Regions from separate parts of the Kocuria sp. SL71 genome, predicted to be linked through region 2. Evidence: riboswitches for the same ligand, from Rfam matches in the RefSeq annotation. Region 2 holds a riboswitch; the other holds the start of a gene.
What was found. A riboswitch is a leader RNA that binds a small molecule or an ion and turns the genes downstream of it on or off. The one in region 2 is predicted to bind thiamine pyrophosphate.

Region 1: another riboswitch for thiamine pyrophosphate. It lies ahead of OVA15_RS00770 (sodium:solute symporter family transporter); the one in region 2 lies ahead of OVA15_RS12960 (MFS transporter).

Annotation. Positions count from the first base shown of each region.
Region 1 covers NZ_JAPPRE010000001.1:167,960-172,812, reverse strand. Annotated here, with positions in the region: gene OVA15_RS00785 (putative quinol monooxygenase) at 1-138, opposite strand, end outside; gene OVA15_RS00780 (hypothetical protein) at 389-1,606, opposite strand; partial or broken gene OVA15_RS00775 (sodium:solute symporter family transporter) at 1,944-2,210, shown strand; TPP riboswitch at 2,405-2,515, shown strand; gene OVA15_RS00770 (sodium:solute symporter family transporter) at 2,506-3,984, shown strand; gene OVA15_RS00765 (LuxE/PaaK family acyltransferase) at 4,001-4,853, shown strand, end outside.
Region 2 covers NZ_JAPPRE010000001.1:2,843,957-2,848,809, forward strand. Annotated here, with positions in the region: gene OVA15_RS12955 (amino acid transporter) at 1-999, opposite strand, end outside; gene OVA15_RS12960 (MFS transporter) at 1,079-2,395, opposite strand; TPP riboswitch at 2,390-2,497, opposite strand; gene OVA15_RS12965 (heparan-alpha-glucosaminide N-acetyltransferase domain-containing protein) at 2,599-3,756, shown strand; gene OVA15_RS12970 (acyl-CoA thioesterase) at 3,778-4,794, opposite strand.

The DNA of each region.
Region 1 (4,853 bases), 2.7 Mb from region 2:
GAGGCGGATCGCGAACCACGCGGTGGTCGCCGGCTCCTCCTCAACAAGCGCACGGCCGCTGTCAAGGAACTCCTTCACGTCGTCCTCCTTGCCGGGCAACGCGTCAAACCTGACCAGCAATCCCTTGGTCACACTCATGATGTCTCCTCTTCCTTTGTTGTGGTGCCCGCAATTTGGGACACGATCGCCTCGGAGAACGCCGGCAGGTCCTCCGGCGAGCGGCAGAGAACCTGGGCCGATTCACTATGGCTATGGTGATCGCTCCTATATCGTACCGAAAACGAAAGCAGTAGCTCGTTGAGGGATCCCTCAGCGGGCATTCATTCGGGCAGGGCTTACGTACGCCAAGAATCTCAGCCCCACCATCCACCGCCGACCTATTGCCTCCTCAGTGGTCCGGACCTGCATCGGAGTCCTCTGCACGAGATGTGTCGTCGTTCTGCGCCGCGTCGTGGACCGCGCTGTCATTGTTCTTTGCGCCGCGTGAGCGGCGCCGCGCCTCGCGCCGTGCGCGCTCCCGGTAGCTATAGGCGGCCTCGAGCACCGACTCTTCACTTTCGAAGCCAGACCCAATCGCACCCGCGATCGTCGCAGCGGCGGTCGCGAACAGGGTCACCAGGAGATACTCGCCCAGTCCGTATCCGTCTCCGGCGTACTGGCTGAACACCTCCGGAGTGAAAACGATCAGCGCGGCAGTCAGGTTCAGGACGAACAGCCCCGCATAGCCGCACGTCAGCCCAATAGCGAGGGTCAAGACAGTCGACGCGTTGAACAGCACCGTTCGCTCACGTTCCTGCGGCGGCAGATCTTTGGCTCGTTCCCAGAGGTGGTGATAGACGATGAGCCAAGTGATCATCACCGTAATTGAGGCAACGACGACGGCGACCAGCTGCCACGCTGCCATGGTGAGTGCGAGTTCCCACAGCGTGGCATTCAACAGATAGAACGCGCTGAACGCGAACGCTCCCACCAACGCCCCTCGGAGACCGGAGACCAGCCGCCACGGGCGATTATCCCGGACCATTCCCACGAGCAGCCGCAGACGCCCGCGGTTCGCGAAGATACGGACGTCGACCCCGTCTTGGTCTGGGGTCGTCCTCTCGAAGGCGCCGCCCAGAGCCGGGACCCGTGACCGCCGATGCGCCTGGGACCCGTCCTTCGGAATGGTCCCGCCGCGCATGTCCCCAATGAGCTGTGTCACCACCTCTGACACTCGCCTTCGTAGGCTCATGGCCCCGAAGGCCGGCAGTGAAACCACCGCCACGTTCCGACTGTGGTCGGCGTCAGCGACGACGGGGCGCCGGTCGATCATCAGTGGGAGGTCGGTCACGCATACTGCGATGTCCCAGCCATGTTCCCGCTTACGCTCGACTGCCAGGTCCATCATCTCAAACCGCTTCTCGTCACTGGGAGGCAGCCTCTCTCGGTGCACGTCCACTCTCCAGCGACCGTCAGAGAGCTGCTCGGCGAGTAGGCCAGGCAGTTCTCGTTCGAGATGCTTCGCGACTGACAGGGTGGTGGCGACCGGATCAGCCACCACCCCGACCACTACCTCCCCCGTCGGGTTTTGCGTCGTCCCGATGGGTTCACTCTTGTGAGTCGTCAAAAGTCGACTCCTTCCGCGTTGTCAGTTCGCGTGCTCCTACCGGCTTCTCAGAGTCTCGATTCCTCACCCTAGAGTGCTTCAGCTGATTTCAGGCACCAGGGAAGCAACCGCGGTTCATGTCAGGCGAGAGCACAAGCAGACCGGCGGCCTTGAAGTTCTCTTGCTACCCCATTCCTTGAGTGGACACTCGAGCCTCCACGTCCCGCGTCAGTCTTAGGAGGAGGTGGGGTTGAGCACCACTTTAGTCCACCCGTCATCGCGGGCGTCGAAGTGTGCGTAGGCGTCCGGGGCGTCGTCGAGCGGGAGATTGTGGGACACGATCCACGAGGGCGTGACCTTATCGGCGAGCTGGATCGCCGTGGGACTGACGCTGGGTGCGTACCTCAACTGGCTCATCGTCGCGCCGCGGCTGCGCGCGTGCACGGAGGTGTCGCGCAACTCGATCACCGTGCCCAGCTTCTTCGAGAACCGTCTGCGCGACCGCTCGCGCCTGCTGCGCATCGTCTTGAGCGTCATCATCCTCGTGTTCTTCACCCTCTACATCTCCTCCGGCATGGTCGCCGGCGGCGTCTTCTTCGAGAGCTCCTTCAACGGCGTGCAATACGAGATCACGTATTCGCAGTCGGCCCTCAAGTCGTTGCGCAAGCTCGACCGGGTTGTCGCGCAGCGCATGGTGCTCGCCATTGGTCACCGTCGCGAGGTCTACCGCTGACAGCGGCCAGCCGCGCCCGTGCACGATCGACGCCCGATCGTGCCTGATAAACCACGTCCCCACCCCATGGGCTAGAGTCGACGGCGAACAACAGACGCGGGAGCTCGGTGAACCGGGCTGAGAGGACGGCTGACTGGCCGTCGACCGCACGAACCTGTCCGGGTAATGCCGGCGAAGGGACACGTCGATGCTCAGCACCACTGTCACAGCACTCATTCTCACCCTCACCCTGGCGAGCTTCTTCGTGGTGGGCCTGCGCACGGGCGCGGACCGATCCGTCGAGGAATTCGCCGTTGCCCGCGGCACCCAGTCCGGCGCGGCCCTGGGCCTGTCGTTCTTCGCCTCGGGCGTGGGCTCCTGGATGCTCTTCTCCGCCCCCGAGGTCGGCGCCACCGGCGGGATCGCCGCCGCCGTGGGCTACGGGGTGGGCGTCGTCCTGCCGCTCGTGGGCCTCCTGCTGGTGGGTGGCCGCCTGCGCCGTCTGCTGCCGGAGGGCTACGACCTCGCCCAGTTCGTCCGCCTCCGTTTCGGTCCCGGCATGCGGGGCTACGTCCTGCTCATCTCGATGCTCTACATGTTCACGGCGCTGGCGGCCGAGCTGACCGCCGTCAGCAGCGTGCTGGGCCGCATCTCCGACCTGGATCCCCGGATCGGCATCATCGCGGTCGCGGCCGTCACCGCCGCCTACACCGCGGTGGGCGGGCTGCGCGCCTCGATCGGCACGGACCGCTGGCAGTCGTGGCTGCTCTTCGCTCTCGTCATCGTCATCGGGGGCTGGCTGGCCCTGCGCGGCCTGGGCCTGCTGGAGACCGCACCCCTGACCACCGCCGAGGCCGGGGCCAGCACCCCTGCCCTGCCCGCCTCCGCATTCCTCACCGTCGACTGGACCGGCATCGAGGCTGGTGTCACCGTCGCCATCGCGGTCACCGCGACGACGCTGTTCCACAACGGCTACTGGCAGCGCGTGTGGGCCGCCCGCGACCTCACCGCACTGCGCCGCGGCGCCGTCCTGGGATCGCTCACCCGCTTCCCCATCGTCGTCGCGGCCGGGTGTGTGGGCATCGTCGCGGCAGTCCTGGGTCTGGATCCCGGGTCTCCCCCGGCACCGTTCTTCGCGCTCGTGGCGGGCGGGCCCACGTGGCTGCTCCTGGCGATCCTCGTGCTCACGCTCACCCTCATCGCCTCAACCGCGGACACGCTGCAGAATGGCATCGCTGCCGCGATCGCCGTGCGCGCGCCACGACTGGGAGTCACGGGGGCACGCGTCCTCACAGTCATCGCGACGCTCATCCCCGCAGCGATCGCCTTCCAGGGGTTCTCCGTCCTGCGGCTCTTCCTCATCGCGGACCTCTTCTGCGCCGCGACCCTGGTGCCAGTCCTCCTGGGGCTGTGGAGCCGCACGACGCGGACGGGTGCGCTGACCGGCGCGGTCGCGGGCCTCGTGTCCGCCGCCGGGTACGGGCTGGTCGTCACCGGGTTCGATCCCGGTCATGCCCTGGCGGTCACGACGTTCGCGGACGGGCTGACGCTGGGGCCATTCGCCGCAGCACTCCTGGGCTCGGGGCTCGTCACGCTGGTGCTGAGCCTCCTCACCCGACCCGCCTCTCCGGCACAAGGCGACACGCGCGCGACCGCGCCCGCCGCAGCGGGCCTGCTCGATCGCTGAACGAGAGGATTCCACGATGACGACAGCCTCGTACTCCACGAGCCACGACACTGCAGATCTCTCAACACTCGATGCGGACATCCTCGCCTTCATCCAGTCCGAGGAGCCTGATCCCGCCACGTTCGACGCGCTGGCGCTGCGGCTCTTCGCCCATCAATTCGAGGCCAACCCCGCGTACCAGCGGTACTGCCGCAGCCGGAAGGCCACACCCGACCGGCTGCGACACTGGAGCGAGATCCCCGCTGTGCCACTGACCGCGTTCAAGCGCCTCACGCTCACGACCGTCCCAGAGAAGGATGCCGCCGCTGTCTTCATGACCTCCGGCAGCACCGATCCCGCCAGCCGAGGCCGCAACCACCACCGGCACCTGGCGCTCTACGACGCCTCGCTCCTGCGCGCCTTCTGCGACCGGTTCCTGCCGGAGCAAACCAGTCACTCGAGCGACGCATCCGCGGGCCGCGACCGGATGCGCATCGTCGTTCTCAACGCACCGCGCGAGCAGTCGCCGCATTCGTCGATCGCGCACTTCTTCTCCACCCTCGTCGATCATCGGGGCACTCCCGACAGCCTCCACCTCGTGAGCGAGGACGGGCTCGACGTCGACGCAGCTCTGAAGGCCTTCGCGCACGCCCAGGACACCGGCGAGCCGTTGGCAGTCCTGGGCACGTCGTTCTCCTTCGTCCACCTCCTCGACGCGATGGCCGACGCGGACAGGACGTTCCAGCTCCCTGCACGCTCCCGTGTCCTGGACACCGGCGGCTTCAAGGGGAAGTCGCGCGACGTGACAGCCGAAGACCTGCGCCTGGCGTTCCGTGTGCGGCTGGGTGTGCCGGAGGATCACTGTGCGAACTACTACGGCATGACGGAGA
Region 2 (4,853 bases):
CAGGTCGTAGACCGACCCGAAGGTCTCGCCCAGCAGGCTGTGCGCCAGGTAGGCCAGGGCCCGCCCGTTGGCAGCGCCGCCGGGCTCGAAGTCCCCGGCCGGGATCAGGATCGTGCACACCAGCGACGAGGTCAGCAGGAACCCGGCCATGATCAGCGCAGCGGTCGTGAGCAGTCGTCGGGTGCCCTCCACGCGGCCCCGCAAGCCCCGCGAGGTGCGCACCAGAGGCATCACGGAGACCCCGGTCTCGAAGCCGGACAGGCCCAGCGCCAGCTTGGGGAACACCAGTGCAGCCACGGCGACCGCCGCCCAGGGCGAGGAGTGCTGGCTCAGCGCCGCATGCCACCACTGCGCGAATCCGATCTCCTGCGAGCGGGCGATCTGCCACCAGCCCACCGCCAGCACCACGGCGTTGAGGCTCAGATACACGGGGACCAGGACGACGGCCACGCTGATGGCCTCCGAGAACCCGGCCATGAACACCGCGCCCAGCAGCAGGAGCAGCCCGACGGTCACCCAGAACTGCCAGTGATGCGCCTCGGCTGGCACGTGCGGATTCTCGACGATGTGCACGGCGGCATCGGCCGAGGACAGGGTCATGGTGATGACGAAGTCCGTGATCGCGAAGCCGAGCAGGCACAGGACCAGCACCTTGCCGCTCCAGCGCGGCAGCAGCGTCTCGAGCATCCGGATGGAGCCGGCGCCGTGCGGGGAGGCCACCGCCACCCACCGGTAGACCGGCAGCGCGCCGAAGAGTGTGACGGCCACCAGCACCAGGGTGGCCAGCGGGGAGATCAGCCCGGCGGCCAGGATCGCGATGCCGGGCTGATAGCCCAGGGTGGAGAAGTAGTCCACGCCGGACAGGCACATGACCTTCCACCAGGGATGGGTCTTCTCGTCGCGATCGGGTCGGCGATGCGGGGCGCCGTAGGAGGCGGAGGGGGATCCTGCCAGCAGCCAGGCGGTGGCGCGGGAGGGCGGTGCGATCATGGCGTACATGATGCGCCTGTCCCGCTCAAGGCCCCGCCGCCGAGGGCCTCAGGCGGCTGGCAGTTGCCTGTGAGCCGCGATCTGCCGATCAGTCGGGCAGCGGACCCGACCGATCTGGCTCGGGGCCGAGCAGCCCGCCGAAGGCCACCAGGAGCCCGCCCACCGCGAGCACCGCGGCGATCGCCGCGTGCGGCCCGAGCAGCTGCTGCAGCGGCGTCAGGTAATAGGGGTAGAGAGCGGGCAGCACGATCGAGATGCTGTAGGCCACCCCGTATCCGCTGGCCCGGATCTCGTCGGGGAAGCGCTCCGTCAGATAGGCGCCCACCGGCCCGTAGCCGGTCACCGTCGTGACCTGCAGCGCGGCTGCCAGCAGCAGCACCGTGCCGATGCCGGCTCCGAGGGCCCCGGACAGCAGCGCCAGGAGGATGACGGGGGAGACCGCTGCGCAGAGCAGCCCGAAGCCCACGAAGAACCGGCGCCGCCCGATCCGACTGGACAGCGCACCCGCCCCGGCCATGGCCAGCGCGGACACGGCCGTCGCGCCCAGCATGACGAGGGAGACGGTCTGCGGCTCGAGCTGCGGCATGCGCGAGAGCTGGGCGGTCAGGGTGGGCACTGCCATGTAGGTGAGCAGCCACAGCCCGGTCATCAGCACGAGGACCTGCCGCAGCGACCGGCGGCTGCTGCCCCTGACGAGCTGCGCCAGCGGGTGCGCCGAACGGGCCGGGCGCCGGCGCTGCGGAGCCTCCTCGACCATGAGGCGGTAGTAGATCAGCATGGCAGCGGCCAGGGCGGCGCCGAGCAGGAACGGCAGCCGCCAGCCCCAGGCGGCGTACTCGCTCTCGTCCAGCAGCAGCAGGAGGAGGAAGGTGACGGCGGCGATGCTGGCGTTGGCCAGCGGCGACATCGCCATGATCATCCCGCTGAGACGACCGCGTGAGCGCGGGCGCGCCCACTCCATGGCCAGCGGGATCGCCGAGGTGTACTCCCCGCCCAGGAAGATCCCGCCCAGGAGGCGCAGCGCCAGCACCGCCAGGAACGTGCCCGCGCCGAGCACCTCGTGCCCGGGGACCAGGGCGATCAGCAGGGTCGTGAGGCAGATGCCGGCGAGGGCGACCTGGGTGATGAGCACCCGGCCCGCGCGGTCGGCGATCGGACCGAAGATCATGGCCCCGAGCGGGCGGCCCAGCAGGGTGGCCACGAAGATCAGGCCGGCATTGCGCACGATGTCGTGATCGCCGAACAGCTGCGCCGACACCGGAGCCAGGGCGATCACGGGCAGGAAGATGTCGAACTGGTCGACGTAGTTGCCCATGATCCCGCCGCGGATCGCGCGGCGAGTCGGTGCGGGAGGGCGCCCGTCGGAGGATGCGGTCGCGGGGGCGGACAGGGGTGCAGAAGGCATCGAGCTCTCACTTCCTTCGCCGGTATGAACCGGAGCAGGTTCGACGGTCGAAGCCGCGTCAGCTTCCTCTCAGCCCGTGCCCGGGCTCCCGTGTGGGGTCATTCAGCGGTGCAGGTCCCACGACCTGCGCGCCGCACCGTCGATCCTAGCGGTGCGACGGGCTCGCGTGGCCGAGACCCGAGCATGTGAGGCACAGTGAGGGCGTGCCCCTCATCGCCTCCGAGCCCTCGAGCTCCCCGACGCGCCCGGACCCGGGAGCCCGCATGCTCGGCATCGATCTGGCGCGGGCCGTCGCCCTGCTCGGGATGATGGCCACCCACACGATGGACCTGGTGGATGCGGCTGGTGATCCGCAGCCCGTCGGTCTGATCGCGGGCAAGGCGGCAGCCCTGTTCGCGGTGCTGGCTGGGTTCTCCGTCGAGCTGTCCACGCGGCGCTATGGGCGCTGGCGCGAGGCGGCTGCCTCACTGGCGGTGCGCGGCTTGCTGATCGCGATCCTCGGACTCGTGCTGGGATCGCTGTCGAGCTCGATCGCGGTGGTCCTGGTCAACTACGGGGTGCTGTTCCTGCTCGCCCCGCTGGTCCTGCGGCTTCCGGCCCGATGGCTGGCGGCCACGACCGTGCTCTGGCTGGTCGCCTCCCCGGTGGCCTCCCACCTGATCCGCGACGGGCTCGGCCTCCAGCGCGCCGTCGAAGCGCCCGAGCTCTCCCACCTGGCTCAGCCGGGGGAGCTGGCCCTCGGAGTCCTGCTCACCGGCTACTACCCGGTGCTGCAGTGGATGGGCTACCTCCTCGTGGGGCTGCTCCTGGCCCGGCTCGACTGGCGCAGCGCCGCCACGGCCGCCTGGGCAGGGGCCGTCGGCGCCCTGCTGGCCGCTGCGGCCTGGGTGAGCTCGCAGCTGCTGCTGTCCGCAGGCGGGCACGAGGCCCTCGAGCGCGCCGGCTCCGGTCTGTCGCCGCTGGCCTGGGGCTCGCCGTATGCCGCGCAGACCATCGGCAGCCATGGGACCACGCCCACGACCACGTGGTGGTGGCTGGTCACGGTCGGTCCGCACTCGTCGACGACCTTCGACCTGATCTTCACCTCGGGCATCGCGGCGGCGGTCATCGCCGTGTGCGTTCTGATCTGCCTGGCGATAGGGGAGCGCACCCGCCTGCTGATGCCCGTGCTCGCGGCCGGCTCCATGCCGCTGAGCATGTACACGCTGCACGTGATCCTGTCCGAGCTCACAGACCTGTACGTGCTGCAGGTGCTCCTGCTGCTGGGGCTCGCCGCGCTGTGGCGGGCCGGCGGGGAAGGCCCCGGCCCGCTCGAGAGCTTGGTCTCCGGGACCGTGCGGCTGGTCGTGCCGCGGCGCTGAGCCTCCCGGCGCCGCGTGGCCTCAGGCGGACGTCGTCGACTCGCCGGACTCCTCCAGCAGGTGATTCGGCAGCCGATTGCCCTGGGCGCGGCTGCGGATCTCGAGCAGCGTGCGTGCGTGCTGCCACAGCCGCTTATCCGCCTCGGTCACCGGCTCCCAGGCGGGGACGGACACGGAGGTGCCCTCCTCGTCGCGGGCCACCATGACTGTCAGGCAGTTGGTGGTGACCTCCAGCTCGCGGGACTTCGGATCCCCGGAGCGGACCTCCACGGCGATGTGCATGCCCTTGGTCCCGGTGTAGATCAGGCGGGCGTCGACCTCGACCAGATCCCCGATGTGCAGGGGGCGCATGAAGCGGATGCCGCCGGAGAACACGGCCACGGTGTCCCGGCCGCAGTAGCGGGTCGCACAGAGATATGCGGCCTCGTCGATCCATTCCATGACGATGCCGCCGTGGACCTTGCCGCCCCAGTTCACATCGGTGGGGGCGGCCAGGAAGCGCAGGACCTCGCGCTCGCCGGTGCCCTCCGCGCTGAAGTCCTGGCGGGCGATCTCGGCGGTGATCTCCTCGCGGATCGGGATGCGCGAGAGCGCGTAGTCACGGGCCAGCTCCTGCTCCAGGCCCCGCGGCTCGAAGCTCGGCACGGGCGTGGGCTTCCCGCTGCCGTCGACGGCCACGAAGATCGTCAGGCACCGGGCCCGCTCCTCGAGCTCGCCCGTCTTGGGATCGCCCGAGCGCACCACGGTGTTGATGTGCATGGAGGACCGGCCCGTGGTCAGCACCGTGCCGGTCACCTCGACCATCTCGCCGACCTGCACGGGGTACTCGAAGTGGATGTTGCCCACGTAGGCGGTCACGCAGTAGGAGCCCGACCAGGCGGCGGCCGCGGCGAAGGCGGCCTTGTCCACCCACTCCAGGACCCGGCCGGCGTCGACGGTCCCGGAATGCCCCTCATCGGTGGGCGCTGCCAGGAAGCGAAGCGTCACCTCGTGGCGTCGGGAGCGGCTGTCGGCGGGGGCGGGCGGCGTCTGGTCCATGGCGATGAAACTACCGCAGGTGATGCGGCGAGAGCCCCGACCGCGGGGGTCGGGGCTCT